2 regions of the Delftia sp. UME58 genome follow, and region 2 is predicted to be linked to the other one. Evidence: predicted binding sites of a transcription regulator. Region 2 holds the regulator's gene; the other holds the start of a gene.
The links. The regulator FNR, encoded in region 2, switches genes on or off when oxygen is low (the NO sensors DNR and NnrR bind a similar motif). The targets are predictions, from matches to a motif close to TTGATNNNNATCAA.

Region 1 (7,439 bases), on a different contig from region 2:
CGGCGGTCTTGCGCGCCACCTGCGAATGCTCGTTGGCCAGGTCCGCCTGCAGCTTGGCGCGCAGTCCCAGCCACAGCGCCCGCAGGTAGCCGGCCAGCTTCTCGTCGTGCAGCAGGTAGTGGCGCAGCCGCTCGGCGCGCTCGGACATGGCAGGGTCGGACTGCAGCCGTGTGACCAGCCGGTCCACGGAGGCGTCGAAGGCCTTGCGCATGTGGTGTTCTGGATTGCTGGCAATGTCCTGCAGCAGGCTGTCGAGCGCGCCCGCAATGGCGCTGGCGCCCTTGTCGCTGAGCCAGTCCGTGGGCAGCATCTTTTCCTTGAGCGGATGCTCGCGCTTGAGCCACAGCACGATGGTCTGGGCGATCAGCACATGGGTCTCGGCCTCGCGCAGCACGCCGCTGACGCGGGCCAGCACATCGTCCAGCACGGCCTGGTGGCGGCCGTCCTTGGTCAGGCCCGACAACAGATCCGCCGCCGCGCGGGGCAGGTCCACTTGGGCCAGCAAGGCCTTGAATGCCTGGGTCAGGAACCGCTCCACCTGCCGGTCCTGCACCATCTCCAGCGCCGCCAGCGCCAGCCGCGCCACCTGCCGCCCCAGCAGGGCGCTGTTGGCAGGCGTGGTCAGCCAGCCGGCCAGCACGCGCGCAGGATCATGGCGCTCGATCAGCGCCACCAGCGAAGGCCCGTCCAGGAACTTGTCGCGCACGAAATTCGCCAGGTTCTCGCCGATGCGGTCCTTGTTGCGCGGAATGATGGCCGTGTGGCGCCCGACCAGGGGCAGCGGAATGCGCCGGAACAGCGCCGACACCGCAAACCAGTCGGCCAGCGCGCCGACCAGCGAGGCCTCGGTCACGGCCTTGATGCAGGCCAGCCACAGCGGCACCTGCTGCCAGTGCCCCGCCGCCACGGACGAGGCCACGAAGCCCAGCGCCACGAACAGCAGCAGCGCCAGCGGCAGGCGCTTGGCCGACTTCAGTGTTTGACGTTGCTCTGGCGACAGCATGGAGCGCAGCATACGACGCCCGTCCGCCATCCGCATGACGATGCCTGCCGCCAAAGCCTGTCAGCCAGCGCCTGCCTGCGAATTGCGCTGACAATACCGGCTTTCTTCAGAACCCTCTTGCGAGAACAAGACCATGACCGACGCCAACGCACCCGCCGATCGCCCCGCACTGCCCGACCACCTGTCCATCGACCCGCGCAGCCCGCACCATGTGGCCGCCGTGTTCGAGCACGACATCGGCATCCGCTTCAACGGCAACGAGCGCTTCGATGTGGAGGAATACTGCGTGAGCGAGGGATGGATCAAGGTGCCTGCCGGCAAGACGGTGGACCGCAAGGGAAGGCCCCTGCTGATCAAGCTCAAGGGCGCCGTGGAAGCCTTCTACCGCTGATTTCCTGCGCCTGTGCCGCCACAGGCTTGACCGGCCGGTCGCAAGGCCGGCCGCAGCCTCTTCAGGAATCAGCGGGCTTCAGCTCGCATCGGCCCGCGGCGCCGGCGGATTCCTGAACTTCTCCCGCAGCTCGGCGCAGTGGTCCTTGGCGGGCAGGGCATCCGTCTTCTGCAGCCAATCCACATCCGGCGCCTGCGCCACCGATGTCTCCCCCGCCTGCGCCACGGCCACCTTGGCGCCTGCGGCCTCGGGCAGCCAGCTGGGAATGCCCACGCCGCGCAGCACGTGGCCGCGCCCGGCCACCAGCAGCACGGTCTTGCCGGGCTTGACTGCGGCCCTGGCCACCTCGGCCATGCTGGCATCGCGGGCCAGCTGGATGCGGGCCATGGGCGGCAGCTGGGCGTCGGGCAGCAGGCCGCAGTGGCCTTCGCGGATGGCGTCGAGCTGGCGCTGCCAGCCCTCGGGCGGCAGGTGGGTGTCCAGATTCTCGTTGCGCATGGCCTGCTTCATGTCGGCGCGCGGCAGGTTGCCGCCCAGCACGGGCACGCCCGCGCGCACGGCGGCCATGACCACGCCGCGGTAGCGCGGCCAGGGCCAGGCCGCGTCCTGCCATTGCAGGGCCTGCTGCACCGCGTCCTCGGAGGCATCGCGCGGCAGGGACGCGGTGGAGCCGGTGCGCGGCGCCATCTCGATCACCAGCGCGGCCAGGCGCTCCTGTTTTGCCAACTGCTCCACCGTGGCCTGCTGCCAGGCCTGGTGGGCGACCGCATCGTGCTGCTCGCCCAGCAGCACGATGGGCGCGTCGGACCAGCGCTGCAACTGCTGCGTCCAGTCCCGCGCCGGGGCGGAGGAGCTGGCGCAGCCGGCAAGGGCTGCCGCCAGCAATGCGGCCGCAGCCAGGCCGGCGAGGCCGGGGTTGCGGATGAAGGGGCGGGGGATGGAGCGGACTTGCATGGCCCCATGCTAAACACTGGCCTCGCCCGGGGGCTCCATAGGCCCTGTGGGCATTGGGGGCAGCCGCAGGTGCCAGCCTTTGCGGCAATGGATGGCGCTTGATTCAGGTCAAGACGCGCCGGTGTGCAATGGCTACATTGCAGTCATGCATGGCAAGCCCTCGCTTTCGACCAAGCTGCTGCTCATGGGCGCGGCCTGCCTGCTCGCGGCCGTGGCATCGATCGGTTTCACGCTGTGGGTGGCCTGGCAGCTGGAGGGCGGCGCGGCGGCGGTGAACGAGGCCGGACGGCTGCGCATGAGCATGGTGCGCATGGCCATGGCGCGCCAGAACGAGGCGCCTGCGCAGTGGCAGGCGCGCGCACGGCAGTTCGACGTCAGCCTGGACCTGCTGCGCAGCGGCGACATGTCGCGGCCGCTGTTCGTGCCCTGGAGCGATGTGGTCAGCGCGCGCTACGAGCGCATACGCGGCGACTGGAGTGCGCTGCGCACGCAGTGGCAGGCCGAGGACCATGTGGATGCGCAAGCCATCATGGGCAGCGCCGACGCCTTCGTGCGCGAGGTGGACGGTTTCGTCGAGGCCATCGAGGACCGGCTCTCGCGCTGGACGGCCATCCTGCACCTGTTCCAGATGTGCCTGATGGCGCTGGCCATCATCGCGGCCGTGAGTTTCATGGCCACCAGCTACTGGCTGGTGCTGCATCCCGTGGGCCAGCTGCGCTCGGCGCTGGAGCGCATGCGCCGCGGACACCTGGACACGCGCATGCGCGTGGAGGTGGATGACGAGTTCGGCCAGCTGGCCGCCGGCTTCAACCTCATGGCCCAGTCGCTGCAAAGCTCGCACGCCGAGCTGGAAGACAAGGTGCGCGAGAAGACCGCCAGCCTCAACGTGCAGCACCAGCAGCTGCAGGCGCTGTACGCGGTCAGCGTGCAGGCGTCGGAGGCCGCCAGCCTCCAGGCCCTGGCCGAAGGCTTTGTGCGCCAGGTCCGCCTGGCGGCCCAGGCCGATGCGGCCACGGTGCGCTGGTCCGACGAGGCCAACGAGCGCTACGTGCTGCTGGCCGGCGACGGCCTGCCCCAGTCCATGTCGGTGCAGGAGCACTGCCTGCACACGGGAGCCTGCCTGTGCGGCCAGCCGCGCGAGCAGGCGCGGTTGCGCGTGATCCCCATCACGCCGGCCAGCGACCTGCAGCTGCCGCACTGCCGCGAGGCCGGCTTCCGGACCGTGGTCAGCATCCCCGTGCAACTGCAGCAGCGCCTGCTGGGCGAGGTCAACCTGTTCTTTCGCTCCACCGTGGTGCTCACGGATGGCATGCGCGACCTGCTGTCCGCCATGGCGCGCCACCTGGCCAGCGCCATGGAAAGCCTGCGCGCCACGGCGCTGGAGCGCGAGGCCGCCGTGGCCGAGGAGCGCGGCCTGATCGCACGCGAGCTGCATGACTCCATTGCCCAGTCGCTGGCCTTTCTCAAGATACAGACCCAGCTGCTGCGCGACGCCGTGGCCAAGGGCCGCGACGAGGCGCGCGACCGCAGCCTGGACGAACTGGAAGTCGGCGTGCGCGAATGCTATGCCGACGTGCGCGAGCTGCTCGTGCATTTCCGCACGCGCACCAGCGCCGAGGACATCGAGGCCGCGCTGCGCGCCACGCTGTCCAAGTTCGAGCACCAGACGGGCATCGCCACCTCGCTGACCATGTCGGGCCAGGGCCTGCCGCTGGCGCCCGACGTGCAGATCCAGGTGCTGCACATGGTGCAGGAGGCGCTGTCCAACGTGCGCAAGCACGCGGGTGCCAGGCATGTGCAGCTGCGCGTCGGACGCCACCCCTGGCGCTTCGAGGTCTGCGACGACGGCTGCGGCTTCATCCCCGCCGACGTTGCGCCGGACTCGCTGCATGTGGGCCTGGGCATCATGCGCGAGCGCGCCTTGCTGGCGCAGGCGCTGGTCCATGTGCACTCCCGCCCCGGCGAGGGCACGCGCGTGCTGATCGAGCTGCCTCCTTCGGCCTCGGCCGGTGCCTCCGTGCCGCCGCCCGCGCAGGCCCTTCCCTTGAACACCCAGTAGGCCGCCGCCCCATGTCCTTCGCCAGCCCCATCTCCGTCTTCGTCATCGACGACCACACGCTGTTCCGCCGCGGCCTGATCGCCCTCATCGCCCAGGACGCAGGCCTGCGCGTGGTCGGCGAGGCCGGCGACGCGGGCGAGGCCCTGCGCCTGGTGCCCGCGCTGGCGCCCCAGGTCATCCTGCTGGACAACCACTTGCCCGGCGTGCTGGGCGTCGATGCCATCGCGGGCCTGCGCGCGGCCTCGCCGGGCAGCCGTGTCGTCATGCTCACCGTGAGCGAGGACGGCCAGGACCTGGCGGCCGCGCTGCGCAACGGCGCCCAGGGCTATCTGCTCAAGACCATCGACGGCGACCTGCTGTCCGAGGCCCTGCGCCGCGCCGCACGCGGCGAGCCCGTGGTCAGCCCCGAGATGATGGGCAAGCTGGTGGCAGCCTTCCAGTCCCAGGGCGCGCCCGAGCCCCAGGCGCCCGAGCCGGACGAGGTCCCGGCCTCGCCGCTGTCCCCGCGCGAGGAAGAGGTGCTGGTCCAGATCGCCCGCGGCGCCAGCAACAAGGAAATCGCCCGCACGCTGGACATTGCCGAGACCACGGTCAAGATCCACGTCCAGCACATCCTGCGCAAGCTCGGCCTGAGTTCGCGCGTGCAGGCGGCGGTGTATGCGTCGGAGCGGCAGCGGGATTAGCGGCCTACGCTGTGGCTGAAGCCCAACCATCCCCCGCACACCGCAGCGCCCACACCCACGCCAGCGCGGCTGCCACGGTCAGCCCGGTGAGCATGGCTGCCGCGCCCATGGCGTCCAGCGCCACGCCGGCCGCAAGCGGCACCAGCATGCGGCTGGCGGCGAACAGGCTGGCCTGCAGGCCGTAGTCGAAGGCCTGCCAGCGTGGGCGGGCGAATTGCATCATCAGGCCGAAGACGCAGGCCGAGGAGGCTCCCATGGCTGCTGCCACGCAGGCCACGGCCGCGACCAGGCCCGGGGCCGGGGCGCCGGCTGCGATGACGGTCGCCAGCAGCGCCAGCGCCGCCACGTTGCAGCCCGCATACAGGGGCAGGGCGCGCCGGGTGCCCAGGCGGCGCGTGAGCTGGGGCGAGGCCGCGCCCGCCAGCGCGGCCACCACGCCGCCGCCCATGCCGGCCAGCAGGGCGGCCTGGGCGGGCGCGAAGCCGTGGTCCAGCATCAGCGGCTTCAGGTAGAACCAGGCCGCGCCGATGAAGGGGAAGTAGCTGACCAGCACCAGGGTCCAGCGCCAGGCGCCGGGCTGGGCGCCGTAGCCCCGCACCATGGCGGCCAAGCCCGCTTCAGCAGTTGGCAGCGGCCGCGGCGATGGTGCGTCCTCGGGCTCATGGCGCACCACCCAGGCCAGCAGCAGGGCGCCCAGGACCAGCGCGCCGGCGAGGCAGAGGAAGGGCGCGCGCCAGCCCCATTTCGCCTGCATGAGCAGCATCATCCCGCCGCCCACGATGGCGCCCAGCGACAGCGCCGCCGAGCGCACGCCCCCGGCGCGCATGCGCTCGGATGCTGGCAGCAGGCGGATGGCCAGGGCGCTGACGGGAATGTCGGCCCAGGTGGCGGCCAGCGCGGCCGCGAAGGCCAGGCCGAACAGCCACAGGCGCTCGGCCAGCAACTGCTGCCAGCCCAGGGCCAGCAGCACGGCTGCATAGGCCAGGCACAGGGCCAGCGCCCAGGCGCGGTAGCGCGGCTGGCCGTTCGCGCTGCGCGCTTCCACGGGCGCGGCCAGCGCGAACTTGATCAGCGCGGGCAGCCCCGCCAGCTGGAACAGGCCGATGGCCGTGCCCGACCAGCCATGCTGGCGCATGACCAGGGGCAGGCCCAGCCAGAGGTAGACGCTGGGCGCCGTGAGCGCCAGGTGCAGCCAGCCGAAAAGTGCCTGGAGCAGCCAGACCGGGCGAGGGCGGGCGGTGCTCATTGTGCTGCCTTGCGCGCCACGAGCACGGCCAGCGGCGCCATCGGAAACTCGCGCGACTCGATGCGTTCGATGCGCTCGAAACCCGCCTGCGCCAGCAGCGCCTGCAGCTCGCCGCGCCGGGTCACGCTGCGGCCCAGCAGGCGCATGGGCAGGTAGTAGGGCAGGGTGCGCAGGGCGGCTTCGGGCGTCTCATCCACCTCGGCATGGGCGCAGACGAAGACGCCGCCGGGCGCCAGCGCGTCGAACACCTTGGCCACCACGGCCACCGCATCGGGCACGAAGTGCAGCACGGACGAGCACCAGACCAGGTCGTAGCCGCTGCCTATGCCGTCCGTGGCCAGGTTGCCGCCCAGCGCGGTGAAGCGGTCGGACAGGCGGGACTGCCGGGCGTTGTCCGCCGCCACGGCCACGGCCTCGGGCCAGTCGAAAACGCTGGCCTGTAGTGCGGGCTGCTGGCGCAGCAGGGCCAGCGCGATCCAGCCGGGGCCGCCGCCCAGGTCCAGCATGCGGCGCGCGGCGCCTGCCTCGGGAACCTGCTGCAGCAGGTTCAGCGCAGCAGGCACGCTGACGGCACGCTGCTCCTGGCCGATCTGGGCGCGCGCGGCGGCGGCCCAGCCTTCGGCATTGCCCGTGGCCAAGGGGGCGCTGCAGGCCGAGCCGTCCCCGGCAGGGCCGTGCTCGACCAGGCCGCGCAGCAGCGTGGCGGAGTGGCGCAGCGAGCGCAGGCGGAACAGCCAGGCCGCGCCGCAGGACTCGGGCGATGCGCTGTGCAGGTAGCGCAGCGCATCGGTGGCCAGCAGGTAGCTCACGGGCTCGTGCTGGCCGCGCCGCAGGAGGCCCATGCTCCACAGCAATTCCAGCCAGTGGGAGGTATTGGCCTCGTTCCAGCCCTGGGCCTGGGCCAGCTCGGCCGGCGTCTGGGGCGTGGCCAGCCGGTCCAGAGCGCCCGATTCGAGCGCCAGCACCAGGGCCTCGGCCTGGACCTGGGCGGCGGCCAGGTCCCACAGCGGTTGCAGGGCGTGAGAGGGGGTGTGGGTAGGGGATTCACGGCGGGGGGTATTCATCGGAAGGTCCTTTTCACGAAAGGGAGTCACATGCGCCAG
Region 2 (7,439 bases):
CACCACTTCCAGGCCCAGGGATTTCAGGGTCTGGATCTGTGCGCTGGAGGTGATCTTGAAGCTGCTGACCGGAAAGGGATGGTTCAGCCACCCAACATCGAGCTGGACAAACATGCCCGGACGGAGGTCTCGGATATCGATGAGGACGGAATGGTTCACGCGCGGCAACGGCCCCGAGGCTGAAGGAATCGGCAATATGTAAGCCGATGATTCGGGCATTATCTCCAGTTCTGAGAGCCTCGCAGCCAATACGCGGCCCCAGGGCCCAAGTCCGGCCCCAGTTGTTGCTCAACGGCACCAGAGGCTGGGCTTGTAGATCAGGTCCATCCACAGCGCCCACACGGCCACGCCCACCAGCATCAGGCCGGCCAGGCGCGTGCCCCATTCGGCGCGCAGGCCGTTCAGGCGCTGCCGTCCCAGCCGCCACAACCAGGGGCCGGCCACCAGCCACAGGCCGCTGCCCGCACCAAAGGCCGCCATGGCCAGCGCGCCCTGCAACGGGCCGCCGCTGAGCGCGGCGACCAGCACGGCCGAATACAGCAGTCCGCAAGGCATGAGCGCCCAGGCATAGCCTGCCGCCAGCGTGCCGCCCGGCGCCGACACCCAGGGCTGCACGCGCCGCCAGGCGGCGCGGCCGGCAGACTCCAGCCAGGCGGGCTGGCGGGCCTGCACCATCATGGCCAGGCCCCAGGCCATCACGGCGACATGGGTCAGTGTCCAGAACGGCTGCAGCGCCGTGGTCTGGCTGGTGAGCCAGGACAGGCTCTCCATGGCCATGGCCGAGGCAGCGCCCAGGCTGGCATAGCCGGCCAGACGTCCGCCATGGAACAGCGCCGTGCGCAGCCACAGCCGGCCTTGCAATCCATGCACGGCCACCACCTGGGAGCCGCCGCCCCGCCCCGCCCCGCCCGTGACCACGCCGCAGGGCGCCGCGCACATGGCAAGGCAATGGGGCCCGCCGACGAGCCCCATGATCAAAGCGGTCCAGAGCAGCGACAACAGCATGGGGCCTAGATGATCCTCGAAAACCGCGCCCGGTTCTTGTCCGCCTGCAGATATCGGTCAAACAGCATGGCCACGCCGCGCACGAAGTACCAGCCCATGGGAGTGACCTGGAAGCCCTCGTCGCTGATCTGCACCAGGCCCTTGGCCTGCAGGTCCTCCAGGGCCGCCATCTCGGGCGCGAAGTACTCGCGAAAGCCCAGCAGCCAGGCCTGCTCCATGGGTTCGAACAGCACGGCGCCCTGGCACATGATGGCCATGATGACGGCGCGGCGCACCAGGTCGTCGCGCGACAGCGCCAGGCCCCGCACCACGGGCAGGTGGCTGGCGTCGATGGCGTCGTAGTACTCCTCCAGCGTCTTGGCGTTCTGGCTGTAGCTGGCGCCCACCTTGCCGATGGCCGAGACGCCCAGCGCGATCAGGTCGCAGTCGGGCTGGGTGCTGTAGCCCTGGAAGTTGCGGTGCAGCCGGCCCTGGCGCTTGGCCACGGCCAGCGAGTCCTCGGGCAGGGCGAAGTGGTCCATGCCCACGTAGACATAGCCACCGTCCATGAATGCGGCGATGGAACGCGACAGCATGGCCAGCTTGTCGGCCCCCTGCGGCAGATCCTCGGCCGCAATGCGCCGCTGCGGCTTGAAGCGCTCGGGCAGGTGGGCATAGGCATAGAGCGCGATGCGGTCGGGCCGCAGCGCGTTGACCTGGGCCAGCGTGCGCTCGAAGGATTCGGGCGTCTGCTTGGGCAGGCCGTAGATCAGGTCCACGTTGATGGAGGCAAAGCCCAGCTGCCGCGCGGCCGCCACCAGCTCGAACACCTGCTCTGCCGGCTGCACGCGGTGCACCGCGATCTGCACCTGCTCGTCAAAGTCCTGCACGCCGAAGCTCAGGCGGTTGAAGCCCAGCTCCTTGAGCACGGCCAGGCGCTCGACGCTGACGGTGCGCGGATCGACCTCGATGGAGTATTCGCCGCCCGGCTCCAGCTTGAAATGCTCGCGCAACAGGCCCATCAGCGTACGCAGCTCGTCGTCGGAGAAGAAGGTGGGCGTGCCGCCGCCCAGGTGCAGCTGGCTGACGGTCTGGCCCTTGCCGCAATGGGCCGTGTGCAAGGCCATCTCGCGCGCCAGGTAGTCCAGGTAGACGGCGGCGCGATCGTGGTGGCGCGTCACGATCTTGTTGCAGGCGCAGTAGTAGCACAGCGACTCGCAAAAGGGCACGTGCACATACAGCGACAAAGGCATGGCACGCGCTGCGGTACTCGATTTGCGTTGTTGCAGCGCCAGGATATAGTCCTCTGCACCAAAGGCCTCGACAAAGCGGTCGGCGGTAGGGAACGAGGTGTATCGGGGCCCCGGTACGTCAAAGCGACGCAGCAGCTCTGGGGTGACAGCGGTCATGGGTTTTTCCTCTAATACCTTGACTGTGCCGCAGCACATCGGTCATGTCCTTGACTCATATCAAGAGTTGTTTGAGGCACTGCTGCGACAATTTGATCCAACTCATCGCAATCCACGAGGTCACCGCCGGCACGCTGTGTGCCGCTGATGTTTATCACTCCATGAACCTTCAGACCATCAAAGCCTCCTGCTCCAACTGCAACCTGCGCGAACTGTGCATGCCCATGGGCCTGGATGCCGAGCAGATGCAGCGCATCGACGACATCGTGGCCACGCGCCGCAAGGTCAAGCGCGGAGGCCTGCTGTTTCGCAACGGCGAGGCCTTCACCTCGCTGTACGCCATCCGCACCGGCTTCTTCAAGACCTGCGTGGCCACCGAGGACGGACGCGACCAGGTCACGGGCTTTCAGATGGCCGGCGAGATCATCGGCCTGGACGGCATCGTCAACGACCACCACACCTGCGATGCCGTCGCGCTGGAAGACGCCGAAGTCTGCGTCATGCCCTTCGACAAGCTGGAAGACCTGTCGCGCGAGGTCACGGCCCTGCAAAACCATGTGCACAAGGTCATGAGCCGCGAGATCGTGCGCGAGCACGGCGTGATGCTGCTGCTGGGCAGCATGCGCGCCGAAGAGCGCCTGGCCGCCTTCGTGCTCAACCTGGTGCAGCGCCTGCATGCGCGGGGCTTTTCCAAGTCCGAACTGGTGCTGCGCATGACGCGCGAGGAAATCGGCAGCTACCTGGGCCTGAAGCTGGAGACGGTGAGCCGCACGTTCTCCAAGTTCGCGGACGACAACATCATCGAGGTGCGCCAGCGCCATCTGCGCATCCTGGACACGGAGGCGCTCAAGCGCATCGTCAATAGCCAGCAGTGCCAGTAAGGCTGCAGGGGCTGCAGGCATTCATCCGCCAATGAACAAGGCCCGCGACAGCGGGCCTTGTTCATTGCGGCCGGCGTTCTCTCAGTCCCGCCCCAGCCCCTGCATGGCCAGGTCCGGTTCGGGCTCGGAGACCACGCCGTCATTGAGATCGCGGGCCGAGCGGCCCAGCATGGTGGTCATCAGGCTGGAGAGCATGGTCACGCCCCAGAAGGCGAAGAAGGCCAGCGTGTAGATGCCCTGGCGCGACCAGCCCAGGTCGCCGAGCCAATGCAGCTGCAGCGGATCCACAAAGGCAAAAACCAGCATCTCCATCACGGCGGCGGCCAGAAAGGCAGGCCAGGCAATCCACATCCAGCGTTGGGCCAACATCAGCGATCTCCTTGTGCTGTAGAGGGGGTCGCCTTCATTGTGCGCCGCGCCAACGCCTGGCGCCAAGCCCCGAAGCGCCCTGCGCGCCTGTAGGAAACCCTCACCCGTCGCACATGCCGGAGATGCGATCCGCCATGCAAAAAGGCCGCGACTGCGGCCTCGTGAGGGGGCTTGGCGCGGTCAGCGGTCCGTGGGATGGTCGTGCGCTGGCGTGGCCGCATGGTTGCGACCGGTGACGGCGGGCGCCATGCTCTTGGGCACTTCGCGCACGCCATCGGCACGCTCGTTGATCGTGATGCCGTTGCGGTAGTAGTCGGGGTCGATCACGGGATCGGCGCCATTGATGGCGATGATGGCCGTGATCACGGCGGCCACCACCACGGCGGCCGGGCCTGCCACCACCAGCCAGACATGGCCGAACTTCCACCAGGGCTTGCCGGCGTCGGGATGCGAAGCGGCCTGGGCGGGTGCGGGAACTGGGGGACTGGAAGACATGGGAAACCTCTTTCTTTCAGGCGGCAGGCGCGGACCGTGCCGCGCCTGCCAGGAACATCACCGGGGAACGAGGAACACGGCCTTTTCGGACGTGCGGCCCGCACCCGCTTGCAGGGCATCGATATCGAAGAATACGGTGTGCGAGCCCGGCTCGGCAGAACCGTAGGGAATCTGCAGGCGCGCTGCAATGCCGCGCGTCTCGGCCGGGCCGACCTCGACTTCCTGCTCGGACGCCAGCTCCAGCCCGTCCAGGCCATGGGCGCTGATGCGGTAGCGCTGGGCCTGTTCGGTGGCATTCATGATCTGCAGCCGGTAGACATTCTCCAGCTTGCCGCCCGCCACGATGCGCGACAGCGAGGCACGGTCGCGGATCACGTCCACCTTGACCGACTGGCGCAGCGCCAGGCTCACGATCATGGCCACGCTCAGGCCGACCAGCACGGCCGAGTAGATCAGCACGCGCGGACGGAAGATGCGGCGCAGCACCTGGGCGCGGCGCCACAGGCCGGCCATGGCGTTCTGCGTTGTCAGGCGGATCAGGCCGCGCGGGTACTCCATCTTGTCCATGATGGAATTGCAGGCGTCTATGCACAGGCCGCAGCCGATGCATTCGTACTGCAGTCCGTTGCGGATGTCGATGCCCACGGGGCAGACCTGCACGCACATCTTGCAGTCGATGCAGTCGCCCAGGCCCTGGGCCTTGTAGTCCACCTTCTTGGTGCGTGGCGCACGTGGCTCGCCCCGGCCCGTGTCGTAGCTGACGATCATGGTGTCCCGGTCGAACATGGCGCTCTGAAAGCGCGCATAGGGGCACATGTATTTGCAGACCTGCTCGCGCATGTAGCCCGCGTTGCCGTAGGTGGCAAAGCCGTAGAACAGCACCCAGAACATTTGCCAGCTGCCCTGCAGCGCCAGCAGCTCGCCGCCCAGTTCGCGGATGGGCACGAAGTAGCCCACGAAGGTAAAGCCGGTCCACAGGGCAATGGCAATCCACAGGAGCTGCTTGAGCGACTTCTTCCAGAGCTTCTCGAAGGTCCAGCCGTTCTTGTCCAGGCGCATGCGCGCGCTGCGGTCGCCTTCGACCTTGCGCTCCACCCACATGAAGATTTCGGTGTAGACCGTCTGCGGGCAGGAAAAGCCGCACCACAGGCGCCCGGCCACGGCCGTGAACAGGAACAGCGCCAGCGCCGAGATGATCAGCAGGCCCGCCAGGTAGATGAAATCCTGCGGGTACAGCACCAGCCCGAACAGGTAAAAGCGCCGCGCGCCCAGGTCGAACAGCACCATCTGGCGCTGGCCCCACTCCAGCCAGGGCAGGCCGTAGAAAAGCAGTTGGGTGAGAAACACCAGGGCCCATCGCCAGCGTGCGAAGACACCGCTGATGGAGCGCGGGTAGACCTTCTTCTCGGACTCGAACATCGACACCAGCTGGCCCGGATCCGGGTCGGCAGGCGTGATCGGAATGACTTTGCGGGGAGGCTTCCCGGCGCCATCCCCGTTCTCGGGCTTCATGGTGGGTTCCTTGGTTTTTTTGGAATATCTGAAAACTCAAAAGGCAAAAAGGCGGCGCCGCAGCGCCGCCCTCTGTCCTTATTGACGGACTGCGCCGTCTTTGTGCGACATGCCCCAGACATAGGAAGCGAGCACCGCGATCTGCGCCTCGGTCAGCTTGTCCTTCTGGGCAGGCATCTCGTTGTGCTTGCCGTTGTTGATCATGGCCGTGATGGCGGCCTCGCCCCAGCCGTGCAGCCAGATGTCATCGGTCAGGTTGGGCGCGCCCAGGGCCTGGTTGCCCTTGCCGTCCATGCCGTGGCAGGCGGCGCAGGCCGTGAACTTGGACTTGCCCAGCGAGGCCTTGAGCGAGTCGTGCGGGCTGCCCGACAGGCTCAGCACATAGTGCGAGAGGTTGCGCACATCGTCGGGCGTGCCGACGGCAGCGGCCATGGGCGGCATGATGCCGATGCGGCCGCCCGTGATGGTTTCCCTGATCTTCTCGGGCGTGCCGCCATGCAGCCAGTCGCCATCGGTCAGGTTGGGGAAGCTCTTGCCCCCGCGTGCGTCCGAGCCGTGGCACTGCGCGCAGTTGTTCATGAACAGGCGCTCGCCGATGGCCATGGCCTGGGGGTCCTTGGCCATGTCTTCGGTGCTCATGCTCGTGAACTTGGCATACAGCGGCTCCAGGTCCGCGCGGGCCTTGGCCATCTCGTTTTCATAGGCGCCCAGCTGCGTCCAGCCCAGCTTGCCCGCGAACGAGCCCAGGCCGGGATAGGCCGCCAGGTAGGCGAAACCGAACACCGAGGTGATGATGAACAGCCACATCCACCACTTGGGCATGGGGTTGTTCAGCTCGCGCAGGTCCTCGTCCCAGACGTGGCCCGTGGTGTTGTCGGCCGATGGGACCACCTTCTTGCGTGCGGTGAGATACAGCAGCAGCAGGCAGCCGATGATGCCGCCCAGCGTGATCGCCGTGACATAGATCGACCAGAAGTTGTTTACGAAATCGCTCATGGGAAGTTCTCGTTCTGGTGGAGGGACTCAGTCTTGCTCGAACGGAAGCTGGGCGGCCTCGTCGAAACGGGCCTGGTTGCGGCGGGCGAACGCCCACCACCAGATGCCGATGAAGCAGGCCAGCGAGGCCAGCGTGGCCACGATGCGCATGGTGGTGATGTCCATGTCGCTCTCCTTTACTTGACCGAACGGCCCAGCACCTGCAGGTAGGCGATGACGGCGTCCATTTCCGTCTTGCCCTTGACCTGCTCGGCAGCGCCGCTGATTTCCTCGTCGCTGTAGGGCACGCCCACCTTGCGCAGCGCGCTCATGTGCTGGGCGACCACGGTGTCATCCACCTTGTTCTTTTCCAGCCAGGAGTAGGCGGGCATGTTGGACTCGGGCACCACGTCGCGCGGGTTGTTCAGGTGGATTCGGTGCCATTCGTCGCTGTACTTGCCGCCCACGCGGTGCAGGTCGGGACCCGTGCGCTTGGAACCCCACTGGAAGGGGTGGTCATAGACGAACTCGCCAGCCACCGAGTAGTGGCCGTAGCGCATGGTCTCGGCGCGGAAGGGGCGGATCATCTGCGAGTGGCAGTTGTAGCAGCCCTCGCGCAGGTAGACGTCGCGGCCCATCAGCTGCAGCGGCGTGTAGGGCTTGAGGCCCGCCACCGCTTCCGTGGTCGACTTCTGGAAGAACAGCGGAACGATTTCCACCAGGCCGCCGACGGCGACCACCAGCAGGGTCAGCACGATCAGCAGGAAATTGTTGGTTTCCACCTTCTCGTGGGAAAAGCTCTTGGGAGCGCTAT

Region 1: the regulator FNR is predicted to act here: its motif matches at 2,447-2,460, upstream of A9976_RS18985 (type IV pili methyl-accepting chemotaxis transducer N-terminal domain-containing protein).

What each region holds. Positions count from the first base shown of each region.
Region 1 is NZ_LZZV01000071.1:45,269-52,707, forward strand. Features, by position in the region: gene A9976_RS18970 (DUF445 domain-containing protein) at 1-1,015, opposite strand, end outside; gene A9976_RS18975 (DUF3297 family protein) at 1,137-1,394, shown strand; gene A9976_RS18980 (ChaN family lipoprotein) at 1,473-2,348, opposite strand; gene A9976_RS18985 (type IV pili methyl-accepting chemotaxis transducer N-terminal domain-containing protein) at 2,494-4,407, shown strand; gene A9976_RS18990 (response regulator) at 4,419-5,090, shown strand; gene A9976_RS18995 (MFS transporter) at 5,095-6,336, opposite strand; gene A9976_RS19000 (trans-aconitate 2-methyltransferase) at 6,333-7,400, opposite strand; gene A9976_RS19005 (TonB-dependent receptor) at 7,427-7,439, opposite strand, start outside.
Region 2 is NZ_LZZV01000020.1:177,983-185,421, reverse strand. Features, by position in the region: gene A9976_RS08165 (HD-GYP domain-containing protein) at 1-219, opposite strand, end outside; gene A9976_RS08160 (sulfite exporter TauE/SafE family protein) at 289-1,005, opposite strand; gene hemN (oxygen-independent coproporphyrinogen III oxidase) at 1,011-2,393, opposite strand; gene fnr (fumarate/nitrate reduction transcriptional regulator Fnr) at 2,555-3,274, shown strand; gene A9976_RS08145 (hypothetical protein) at 3,356-3,643, opposite strand; gene A9976_RS08140 (FixH family protein) at 3,824-4,138, opposite strand; gene ccoG (cytochrome c oxidase accessory protein CcoG) at 4,196-5,650, opposite strand; gene ccoP (cytochrome-c oxidase, cbb3-type subunit III) at 5,729-6,646, opposite strand; gene A9976_RS08125 (cbb3-type cytochrome c oxidase subunit 3) at 6,674-6,811, opposite strand; gene ccoO (cytochrome-c oxidase, cbb3-type subunit II) at 6,823-7,439, opposite strand, start outside.